Regions from separate parts of the Paenibacillus sp. FSL K6-2859 genome, predicted to be linked through region 1. Evidence: predicted binding sites of a transcription regulator. Region 1 holds the regulator's gene; the other holds the start of a gene.
What was found. Region 1 encodes Rex, which represses fermentation and respiration genes when NADH is low (regulators of the CRP and FNR family bind a similar motif). Its sites were predicted from a motif close to TTGTGAAATATTTCACAA; they were not measured.
Positions count from the first base shown of each region.

Region 2: the regulator Rex is predicted to act here: its motif matches at 3,418-3,435, upstream of MHB64_RS11990 (DUF1641 domain-containing protein).

Region 1 covers NZ_JBBOYU010000001.1:4,711,856-4,718,075, reverse strand. The annotation lists gene MHB64_RS21085 (tetratricopeptide repeat protein) at 1-534, shown strand, start outside; gene dinG (ATP-dependent DNA helicase DinG) at 671-3,532, shown strand; gene MHB64_RS21075 (redox-sensing transcriptional repressor Rex) at 3,664-4,317, shown strand; gene MHB64_RS21070 (amidohydrolase) at 4,304-5,605, shown strand; gene MHB64_RS21065 (cell wall elongation regulator TseB-like domain-containing protein) at 5,774-6,220, shown strand, end outside.
Region 2 covers NZ_JBBOYU010000001.1:2,748,199-2,754,418, forward strand. The annotation lists gene dnaN (DNA polymerase III subunit beta) at 1-723, shown strand, start outside; gene MHB64_RS11975 (hypothetical protein) at 895-1,515, shown strand; gene MHB64_RS11980 (nitroreductase family protein) at 1,624-2,241, opposite strand; gene MHB64_RS11985 (DUF2785 domain-containing protein) at 2,505-3,344, shown strand; gene MHB64_RS11990 (DUF1641 domain-containing protein) at 3,568-4,011, shown strand; gene MHB64_RS11995 (NAD(P)/FAD-dependent oxidoreductase) at 4,051-5,229, shown strand; gene MHB64_RS12000 (SGNH/GDSL hydrolase family protein) at 5,389-6,021, shown strand.

The sequences.
Region 1 (6,220 bases):
ATGCTGCATCGACTTAGCGATAAAGTCATGGATGAATGGCTGGCCTTTGCAGAGAAGCTAAGCCACTTTCGTGAAAGTGTAGATTTTACGACTGTGGTCGAAGAGGAAGTGCCAGAGCAGGAAGCACCCGAGCTGTGCATGGATACTTTTGTCAGAGGTCAGGGGTATTATAAGCTCTTGATGTATGGAAAATGTATTGAGCAGTTTAAGGAAGTTATTGTGCAATATCCGGATAGCCTGGCTGCTCGATTATATTTAGCCATCTCTTACCTGCAAGAAGGGGAAGGGGAGGCTGCTTGGAGTCATCTGAACCATATGCTCGGTTTGATAAGGGAAACCAAGCTCAAAGCCATGGTGTATAATGCTTTAGGCTGTATCCGGGCCTCACAGGAACGTTTCAATGAAGCGCAGGAGCTGTTTGGCCTTTCTTTGCAACTTGACCCGGCTCTTCCTGAACCGACTGTGAATTTGGAGGTTTGCCGCCGTAGAGGAGGTAAGCTTCATTTCGGAAATCAGCTTGTTTCATTATTGTAAATTATTACGTTTACGGTTTATTATTCCGCATTTTCATTCAAGCGATGCATCCCCTGAACCAGTGGTGTGCATCGCCTTTTTTCGCAACTTCTGTTATGCTGATTAAGAGTCTCAATTGAAAGGGAATAGAATTATAATGAAATTTGCCGTGCTTGATTTTGAAACAACGGGAACCCAATCCGTGGGTGAAATCATCCAGGTTGGCCTTGCAATTATAGAAGAAGACCGGTCCATCTCCCGGGTATATGGTTCCTACGTCAAGCCCGGAACGCCGATACCTCCTTTTATAACTGGTCTAACGGGGATTACCGACGATGATGTAAAGGATGCACCTGAGCTGGATGAGATGATGATGGAGCTTGTTCCACTCTTGGATGATGTTGTGCTTGTAGGGCATAATGTCGCATTCGATTTCCATTTTTTGCAAAATGCTTTAGACCGATGTGGGTATTTACCATTTCAAGGACGGATTTTAGATACGATTGATTTTCTGAAAATCTGCTTTCCTTCCCTCACATCCTATCAACTAGGATCAGTTAGTGCACATTTTGGTGTGACGCATGAGCGTCCGCATCAGGCAGACAGTGATGCACTCGCAACTGCTCTTGTATTGCTGAAATGTCTGGAGGAGCTCTACGATTTGCCTCTGCTGACGATCCAGAGACTCTGTGAGCTGTTTACGGAAGAGGATAGTGATCTTGGTTGGTATTTCGATGGTCTGCTGCGTGAACGGGAAGCGGAGACGCTTCAGCCCGAAGGTGATCTGACTTTTTATCGTCAATTAGCGCTTGCTGTAGGAGACTGGAACGAATTAGCTCCACCTCGAGACGAGCATGCTGAGAATCCGCTACAGAATTTATCTTTTACAGATTATATGGATGAAGTAACGAAACGACTTAAAGAAACTTTGCCGCAGTATGAAAGCCGAGAAGCTCAGGATATTATGATCAATGAGGTGATGACGGCACTTGCCGAAGACAAACATCTATTGATCGAAGCAGGGACAGGAACCGGCAAATCACTTGGTTATTTGTTGCCTGCCATATACCAAAGCGTTCGCACGAATGAAAAAGTTATGGTCAGCACTCATACTATTAATCTGCAGGATCAATTGCGTGAGCGGGATATTCCTTTATTAACACAGGTAGTTCCATTTCCATTTAAAGCTTCAATTTTTAAGGGCAGAGGGCATTATTTGTGTCTTCGTAAGTTCGAACATAAAATTAATAAAAAAGACTTTGTCAGTCCGAGGGAAGATGCGCTTACTGCGGCTCAGATGATCGTTTGGCTGACGCAAAGCGAATCAGGAGATGACGAAGAGCTCAACTTAAGCGGTCGTGGAGGAGATTTCTGGGAGACGGTGGCTAGCGATACCGATTCTTGTCTGGGGCGCTCCTGTCCTTGGTTCCGTAAGTGTTATTACCATCGGGCAAAGCATGAAGCTGGTATTGCAGACGTAGTCATTACGAACCACTCTAAGCTTTTCGCAGATGTTAAGGCTGGGCACCAGCTACTTCCGGCTTATGAACATCTTGTAATTGATGAGGCCCATCATCTGGAGGACGTGGCTGGCAAGCATTTAGGCATGCATATGAAGCATTTCACGGTGGCACATACACTATCGCGTCTTTATAAGGATAGTCGAAATGGCCAACTTCCTACGCTTCGCCAAATGCTTCAGTCATCAGGCAGTGAGGAAGCTTCTGAATGGAGCGGAGTGATCGATAGAATCTATCCGGACCTGCTTACCATAAAAGAAACCTGGGATCTGCTTAGTGATAAACTATTCAGCCTCTTGCCGGAACGCAGCGATGCAGCAGCGGGAGAAGCTGGCCAGTTAGTCATGCGGCTACTTCCTACCCGTAAACCGAAAGATTGGGATGAATTGGTTGCTTTAGAGAATACTATGAATCTGACATTAAGCGAAATTATCCGTAAAGGTGATAAAATGCTTAATGAAATGCGAGATCAAGAAGGTCAATCTTCCTCAGATAGTCTAGTTACCGATATTAGCGGCTTATTTAAGGATTTAGCTTCAATACGTGAGCAAGTACGGTTTTTTATGGGATTAAACGATGAGAATGTAGTATATTGGCTGGAGGCGAATGGAAATTATCGCAGTAAATCGCTACAGCTGTATGCCGTTCCTGTTGATGTCAGTACTCAGCTTAAGGAGCTGTTTTTCGACAAAAAGAAAAGTATCGTGCTAACTTCGGCGACACTCTCTGTTGATAAATCGTTCCAGTTTATGATTGATAATCTCGGACTTAATGAAGCTGCGGAAGAGGGGCGTCTGATGACATCACTCCTGCCTTCTCCTTTTAAGTATCGGGAGCAGGCGCTGTTAGTTATTCCACGGGATTTCCCTAGTGTGAAGGGCAGTGTGGGCGATGCCCGATTTGTTGATACACTCGTACAATCACTAGCAGAAGCAGCGACTACAACACGCGGGCGGATGCTTGTCCTGTTTACTTCTTACAAGATGCTACGCCAGGTTTACGATCCTTTGAAAGAGGCTCTAGCCTCACAAGAGATCACGGTGCTGGGTCAAGGCGTGGAGGGGGGCAGCCGTAGCAAGCTGATCCGCCGTTTTCAGGACAGTGCAGCCTCTGTACTGTTAGGAACAAGCAGTTTTTGGGAGGGTGTTGATATTCCGGGTGAAGCATTAACATGCTTGGCCATCGTGAGGCTCCCGTTTCAACCGCCAAACCATCCCCTAGCGGAAGCGAAGTCTGAGTTATTACAAGCCCAGAAAAAGAATCCGTTCATGAAGTTGTCTGTTCCTCAGGCGGTTATTCGCTTTAAGCAAGGATTTGGAAGGCTGGTGCGGACAGCGCAAGATCGGGGTATTGTTATTGTGTATGACACCAGGGTGATCGAATCTCACTATGGGAAATATTTCCTCTATTCGTTGCCTGGCCCAAAAATGGAGCATATGCTTACGGATCAAATGGTTCCTCGTATAGCGGAGTGGTTGGAAGACGGAGGCGTTTCTTAAAAAGAACGTCATCGATCATATTAATCACTCTACAATGAAGGGCGGTATAAGAATACCGCTCTTCATTGAGACGAGGTACACGAATTAGTATAAGGTTAGTAAAGAATATTACTTACATTAGGAGGTAAATTATGAAATCGGAAAAAATATCAGAAGCCGTTGTTCGCAGACTTCCTGTGTACTTACGTTTCCTAAATGATCTACAGAAACGTGAAATATTAACCGTTTCCTCTCAAGAGCTAGGACAGAAACTTGATTTGAATCCCGCTCAAATTCGCAAAGATTTAGCTTATTTTGGAGATTTCGGCAGAAAAGGTATCGGGTATGACGTAACTTATCTTATTGAGAAAATCCGTCATATTCTGAAGCTGGATCAACAACTGAATGTGGCTTTAGTGGGTGCCGGTAACCTTGGACATGCATTATCTAATTATAATGCTTATTTGAAAGATACTATGAAGATTACCGCTATATTTGATTCCTATGCGCCTAAGGTAGGGCGGAAAATCAACTCACTTACCGTTCAACCGATGGAGGAGCTTGGTCAGACGGTTCGTGAGCAAGGTATTCGAATTGGGATAATTACAGTACCTGATTCAGAAGCGCAGAATGTAGCGGATATTCTCATTGAGTCTGGCATTGAGGCGATTTTAAATTTTGCACCAGTGATTCTAAAAACACCATCGAATATCCGGGTTCATGCTGCTGATTTTACAACAGATTTGCAAAGCCTTGCTTATTATTTGAAGGATGGAAAGGAAGAAAGCAGAAATGAAGAGCAATAAAACGATTATCAAGGGCGGGCGTTTTCTTACTCCGGGAACGGATGAGCCGGTTCTTAGTGGATATATGACTATTGAAGATGATTTGATCACTTACATAGGAAAAGAAGAGCCTTTAATAGAAGACGATGTGCAAGTTGTTGATGGCAGTCGTCTGTTGTTTATGCCAGGTCTGGTAAACACGCATGGCCATGCCGCAATGTCATTGCTTCGTGGTTATGGAGATGACTTAGCGCTTCAGGTGTGGCTTCAGGAGAAGATGTGGCCGATGGAAGAGAAGTTCACCGGAGAAGATGTATACTGGGGAACCTCCTTGTCTGTACTTGAAATGCTGAAAGGTGGCACTACAACCTTCCTGGATATGTATGATCATATGGACCGAGTAGCGGAGGTCGTCGAATTATCAGGTATTCGTTCCGTATTAATGAGAGGCGTAATCGGTCTATGTCCAGAAGAAGTACAAAATCAGAAGCTTGCGGAAGCGGTTTCTTTTGCGCGTAACTGGCATGGTAAGGCTGAAGGTAGAATTACGACAATGATCTCGCCACATGCCCCATATACATGCCCACCAGACTTCTTTGTTAAGTTTGTGCAGGCGGCTCATGATTTGAATTTACCGATGCATACCCATATGTCCGAAACGAAACGCGAAGTGGAGCAGAATGTGGTGGATTACGGACTGCGGCCAGTAGCGCATTTAGAGAAGCTTGGAATGTTCACACGTCCGTCTATAATCGCTCATGGTGTTCATTTGAATGATGAAGAGATCGAGATACTGGCTCGTCATGATGTAGGTGTATCCCATAACCCTGGAAGCAATCTTAAGCTGGCTAGTGGAGTTGCTCGAGTTACGGATCTTCTAAAGGCCGGAGTGAAGGTGTCACTGGGTACAGATGGAGCGGCAAGTAATAATAATTTGGATATGTTTGAAGAAATGCGTCTTGCAGCACTCATCCATAAAGGTGTAAGTGGTGATCCTACGGCTGTTCCGGCTCCGGAAGCTCTACGTATGGCTACGGAGTATGGCGCGAAGTCTATCTTTTTAAATGATGTGGGTAGACTCGCTGTAGGTATGAAAGCTGACTTTATTGCTATTGATATAGACCAGCCGCATTTGCTCCCACACACAGATCTGTTGTCTCACGCTGTTTATTCTGCCAGTGCCAAGGATGTTGAGCATGTATGGGTGAATGGTAAACAGGTTGTTAAACATGGACAATGTGTAACGCTAGATGAGGAAGCCATCCGTCGTAAGGCGCAAGAAGCCTTTGATGGACTGCTAAAACGATAGTCTAAATCATAACAAATAACTGAAAGGCTGTGACTTTCTGCAATTGCAAAGTTACAGCCTTTTGTGTTTCTGATCATTAGATCATTGAACGAGATATGAAACTTTGGATAAACACACGGGTGTGTTATATAATCAAAAAAGATATATTACTAGAAAGGGAGCTGTACCTTGAAGAAAAGGAAAAAATGGATCCTCCTGGGGTCAGTTCTGATTCTGCTCCTTCTGTTCGGACTCATCCAGTTCTATGCTTATATTATGAAAGATCAATGGAACGAGCGAGATATCGCTAAGGATGTCGCCAAAACCAGCGCGGGTCTAACAGAGGTAACTAAAGCACAGAAATCCGTGTGGGATGAAAATGCAGTCTACTGGGTCTTAACAGGGAAGAATGAATCCGGGACTGAGTTGATGGTTTGGGTACGCTTTACTGTAGATGGGAAGTTTGCCGAAGGCGCCGACGCAGTATTCGCCGAGGAACTAAGTAAAGGGACCTCTGAAGAAAAAATGCGTAGTCTTATAAAAGCCGATCTCCCGGATATTAGCATTGAACGGTTGTTACCGGGGGTGTATAACGGAGAGTATGCTTGGCAGCTTTTTTATAAACAAAGCGGTCGG
Region 2 (6,220 bases), 2.0 Mb from region 1:
GGCAATACCCAGTTTCGTTTATGCGGGATGGACACTGCAGAATTTCCAAGAATCCATTACATGGATCATCCAAACATCCAAAAGATACGCATGAAGAACACACTTTTGAAGCGAATATTTAAACATGTGGTTTTTGCGGTTTCTTCGTTGGAAACTAGACCTGTACTCACAGGAGTTTTACTTCAAATAGATAATCACAATATTCGCGTAGTCGCCACTGATGGCATCCGCCTGGCTCAGCTTGTTGTGGAAAACGTAGAAGATTACGAAGCAAGTCCTTTAAATGTCATTATACCGGGCAGCACTCTTCAGGATCTTTTAAAAATGATAAACGATAATGAGGGCAGCAGCACCCAAATCGAGATAGGTCAGAAACAAATCAGATTTATTTCTGATGGCTTGAGGGTTCAGTCTGCGCTATTAGAGGGCACATATCCCTTTGTCGATCATTTAATTCCGCAGGTGTACCTCTCCGAAGTGATTGTTAATACAGAGCGTTTGTTGCTTGTCGTTGAACGTATTGCTATATTGGCTGGTGAAAGTGTAACGCTCGGTGTACTTCCCTCCGGTATACTTCATTTAATATCCTGGACCGCCGACGTAGGTGAGGCAAAAGAGGAGATTCCATTGGAGTATCTAGAAGGTGAATATTTTCGAGCAGCTTTTACGGGAAATATTTCAGAGACATCCTTCGGGCGATTGATAGTGAGACGCTTATCATAAGGTTTGCTGGAAAAGAAAGACCACTGGTGATACAGCCTGTAGACATGACTTCATCCACACTTTTTTTAATTACACCAATGAGGACGCAGGATGGAGGATAGTCATATGAGCTTGCTAAGAAGAGTTCTTTTCGTTGAAAAATATTATATTAATTACTTGGAGGGATGATCTGTGAATCTGTTTCAGATGGGATCAAAGCCGCTTGGGACCGAAAGAATCACGACATTTTTAGAGGATAATTATGTGAGTATCGGATATCCCGGAATAGGGGATTTGGAGAACATCAGTAAAGTGGAGCTCCGCGATCGGATGATTCATACATACCGATACAGTGAGTTGGAGCTTACAGAACATTTACAAGCCATTCATCTGTTCGTACATACGATGCAGGATGGTGATTATGTGCTGGTGTGTGATGGAGATTGGGTACATCTAGGTGATCTTGGCGATTATTTTTACAATGAATTATTTGACGCGCCAGACCTCGGTACATGCCATCGACGTGGTGTAACTTGGCTGAAAAGTCTTCCTATAACCGATCTAAACGTAGAGGTAAAAGAATTTCTTAGCGATAGTGGGATAGTTAAACAGTATAAGGGGCCGATGCCTAGTGCTCGTGTGGATCTGTGGATTACAGGTTCTTCTGATTCAGAGCAAGCGGTGATTAATCGAGTGCATGTGGATGAAGAGACATTATCAATGGCGCTCGATATTTTGAAGGAAGCTCTTGTTAGTGAGAGCGCCGAACGACGGGAACGAGCAGCGATTGCAATTCTTCAGTATGCTAAGTAGTGGAGAAGAGGTTTAAGCTCCTCATCCTTAGTAAAAAAAGCGTTCCGTCCGAACTTCAATATCGGATGAAACGCTTTTGTTATATCTATCGATATCTTCCTGTAACCCTTAGATAAATTCAACGAATTCATTGACCGGCTTACGATAGCCACGTGGTCTGATTTTATGTTTCTTGTCTTTGCCAATTGTAATCAGCATAACCGGTACCATATGATCGGGTAGATTTAAAGTGGATTGAATGGCTTCCGGATCAAAGCCGATCATCGGGCAGGTATCCCAGCCTTTATCTTTGGCAATCAGCATAAAGTGCATGGCAGACAGGGAGGCATTTCGTATCGCTTCATCTCTTTGAAAAGCATCCTTTCCTGCGTAAGCATTGTTAATCGTTTCAATCTCTGCATCATAATCCTCTGGACTCATCGCCCCTAAAGCTTTAAGTCCACCGTAGATTTCTGGAGCTTTCAAATAAGCTTGTTTATCTCCGAGTACTACAATTACCGCTGAGGCGGAATGTATTTTATATTGACCGTAAGCCGCCTTACGAATCTCCTCTTTTAAATTCTCATCAGAAACCACTTTGTAATTGGTATGTTGAAGATTATAAGCCGATGGTGCCAATCTAGCGTAAGAGAACATTTCCTCTAATTCATTCTGAGGGATCTTCACCCCTTCAACAAAATTCATAGCAGACCTGCGGGATTCAATTAAATCTGTAAAAGTGCTCATGAGTTATTCCTCCATATGTTATGTATTTGCTTGTTAATTATAAATAGGTGATATTTATAAATGAACTAACTATTAGTTACTAACTCAAAATAGCACAGTTAATTATATTCGTCAATGATTAAATTCACTTCATTTACATTCAGCTATCGAAGTACTTTGGAGTGTCGAAGAATAAATACTACGTTGTAAAATATTGGGATGTAAATTAGGATATTAGGATATGAAAAATTTAAATTGCTTTTATTAATGAAAGGGTGAGAATGTTGAACGATATTAGAGCGCAGTTGATAATAGACCTGCAAAGAATTGAAGAGAACGATTACGAGCTTAGAAGTGGGGAGCAATTAAGGGATTATGTGAAGTTGATGCTTGAGTATATAGGAGATCCACAGCCGGAACTACGTGATGACTTGATCTATTCCACCTTCTACAAATGGATTAACGAGAAACAATGGTTTAGTGATGCGGAGCTTCGTGAGCTGCTCCTGATTCTTCTTGATGAGCAGCATTTGTTCTATCACATTGGCAGTAAGGACGATCCGGCTGTGTTCACCAGAACATTTTCTGTACTGGTCGTTGCGCTTATTCTTCAGCGGCATAGGGAACAGGGGTTGTTAGATAGCGCTGCGTTTACAAATGTGAAGGAATCCTTAATTAGATATTATGAGGAAGAACAAGATTTACGAGGATTTACACCTGAAGCAGGCTGGGCACACGCTGCGGCCCATGGCGCAGATGCTTTGGATGAACTGGTACTGTGCTCAGAGAGTGATGCAACGATCCGGGAAGAGGTTCTGGCAGTCATCCAAAGGATGCTTTACAACGATCAGTACATATTTAGCGACGAAGAGGATGAACGGATCGCTACGATTGTAGCTACAATGATAGATCATCATTTACTTGCAGAGCTGTCTATAGTGGATTGGATCGGAAGTTTGGAACAATGCGGAGGGTGGCCGCGAAGTCGTAACAAGTATGTGGCTCGTGTGAATACAAAGAATTTCCTTCGTTCACTTTATTTTAGGTTGCTTCCGAAGAAGAATCCGGATTTGGTATCCGTTATATTGAAGGCGGAAATGAATCTGAATGAATTTACTGAATAAGCATTTACTCAATAAGCATTTACTCAATCAAATGTGTATAAATGATATCAAGAATTTTAACTATCCCGTTTTAATGTAATAAAAATCACAAAACTTTAGAGAAATTCAAAAACTTTGTGACATTTATAACTTGATAAGTGCTATAATAGAAATATGGCGTCACAAGTTATTATTTTTTTATTACTACTAAGCAGCAAAGCTTATTTGCAGAGGAGATTCGGATATGTCAGAAACAATCACTCAAACAACCCCTGAACAAGAATCACCAAAATTAGCTGTCACTCAAGAACAAATGAATGTTCTGGAGCAGCTATTGAAACCTGAAGTTCAGGAATCGTTAACGGTTCTAGTGGAACAGTTGCCAAAATTAACAGAGCTTGCCGGCGTGCTCACAAAGTCATATGACTTTGTTCAAACTGTCGCTGCGGATGAAGTCTTGAAAAGTGATACGGTAAGTGCAATTAAAGAACTTGCTGAACCTGTGGTGCATTCGGCGAAGAATATGGCAGCTACAGTGATCGAAGCGCAAGATCGTGCGAATGAAAGCAAAGAAGTGATCGGTGTATTTGGTCTAATGAAGATGCTTAAAGATCCACAAGCACAGAAGCTTTTCCGTTTTGTAAATGCTTATCTTCAAGTCGCCGGCGAACGCAGTCAGCAGAAATAATATTTTTTATATCTCATTCGTAAGGACGGAGGAAACATCATGTCTAAACATATTGTCATTCTAGGAGCAGGTTATGGTGGTCTACTAAGCGCCTTAACTGTACGCAAGTACCTGAAGAAAGACGAAGCTAAAATTACAGTCGTTAACCAATATCCTACACATCAAATTATTACAGAATTACATCGTCTTGCAGCGGGTAGTGTTGCAGAGGGTGCTGTTGCTATGCCACTGGCTAAGCTTTTTGCCGGCAAAGATATCGACCTGAAAATCGCAAAGGTTAACTCTTTTTCTGTTGAGAACAAACAAATTACACTATCTGATGGTGTGACATTGTCCTATGATGCTCTAGTTGTGGGTCTTGGAAGCACTACGGCTTATTTCGGCATTCCAGGTCTTGAGCAATACAGTATGGTATTGAAATCGGCAGCGGATGCTAACAGAATTCATCGTCATATTGATGAGCGTATCCGTGAATATGCGAAGTCTAAGAATCCAGCAGATGCAAGCATCCTAATCGGCGGCGGTGGCTTAACAGGTGTTGAACTTGTTGGTGAAATCGCTGATGTGTTGCCAACACTCACTAAGAAATATGGCGTAGATCCTAAAGAAATTAAACTGATGCTCGTTGAAGCAGGTCCTAAGATTCTTCCAGTATTGCCAGATGCACTGATCGAACGTGCAGTGGCTAGCTTAGAAAAACGTGGTGTTCAATTCTTGACAGGTCTACCTGTTACGAATGTAGCGGATAATGTCATTGACTTGAAAGATGGTCAAAAAATTGTTGCTAACACCTTCGTATGGACTGGCGGCGTACAAGGAAATCCACTGATTGGTGAATCCGGTCTTGAAGTGAACCGTGGTCGTGCAACGGTAAATGAATTCTTGCAATCCACATCTCACAAGGATGTATTCGTTGCTGGCGACAGCGCTGTTGTCTTTGCCGAAGATGGTCGTCCATATCCACCAACTGCACAAATCGCTTGGCAAATGGGTGAATTGATCGGGTACAATCTTTATGCATACTTGAAGGATAAATCATTTGAATCCTTTAGTCCGATCAACTCAGGTACGCTTGCCAGCTTGGGTCGTAAAGACGGTGTAGCCATTGTTGGTGCTAGCTCAACACCGCTAAAAGGCTTGCCTGCAACCTTGATGAAGGAAGCAAGTAATATTCGTTACTTGTCTCACATTAAAGGATTGTTTAGCTTAGCTTATTAATTGTATTATTGGAAAACCTGCTCTAAATAGAGCAGGTTTTTTTGTTGATCTCTAGTGGTTTCTACCATGAATTGTTAATGATTGTCCTGGTACGTAGTAATCATTTTTGATATACTATATTGGCTAATATTAACAGTGGAAATAGGGGAGGATTACGTGATGTTATTCCGACAAAACGATGTCATTCTGTTTCAAGGCGACAGTATAACGGATTGGGGTCGCAATTATGAAGATGCGTCATCGCTTGGTGTAGGCTATGCATTGATGATCGCCGCTCGTCTGGGGCATTTATATCCTGAGAAGAATCTTACGTTTTATAATCGTGGAATTAGCGGAAACCGTGCAGTAGATTTGCAGGAACGCTGGGAGAAGGATTGCCTGAATCTGAAGCCGACTTGGGTATCCTTATATATTGGGATTAACGACACTTGGCGCCGCTTTGATTCTGGTCAGGAAACAACGCCTGAACAATTTGAAGCTGCCTATCGTGACCTGATCGAACGCACGCAGCATTCGCTGGCTGCTAAATTAGTCTTAATCGAGCCATTCGTGTTGCCTGTCCCAGAAGATCGTAAAACCTGGCGCCAGGATCTGGACCCTAAAATTCACATTGTTCGTGAACTGGCACGTGAATATGGTGCATTGCTTGTTCCGCTGGATGGCCTGTTTGCTGCGGCATCCGTGAAAGCAGAACCTGCTTATTGGGCTCCGGATGGAGTACATCCATCACCTGCGGGTCATGCGCTTATTGCAGAGGCTTGGCTTAAGACGGTAGGCGCAATTCAAGCTTAATCGTCTGATCGTATCACTACATATTTACTTGATTCTATAAGACTAGAACCACTCATTAAAGGAGCAGGTTATAGTCTTTTTTTTAAAAATATAAGAATTTATATGTTCCATGTTATAAATTATCCTTATATTTCTCGCATAAACACTTGTCGCCCCTATAGGGATGCGAAAGCGTTTATGCTTGTAACGGTTCGGAAAG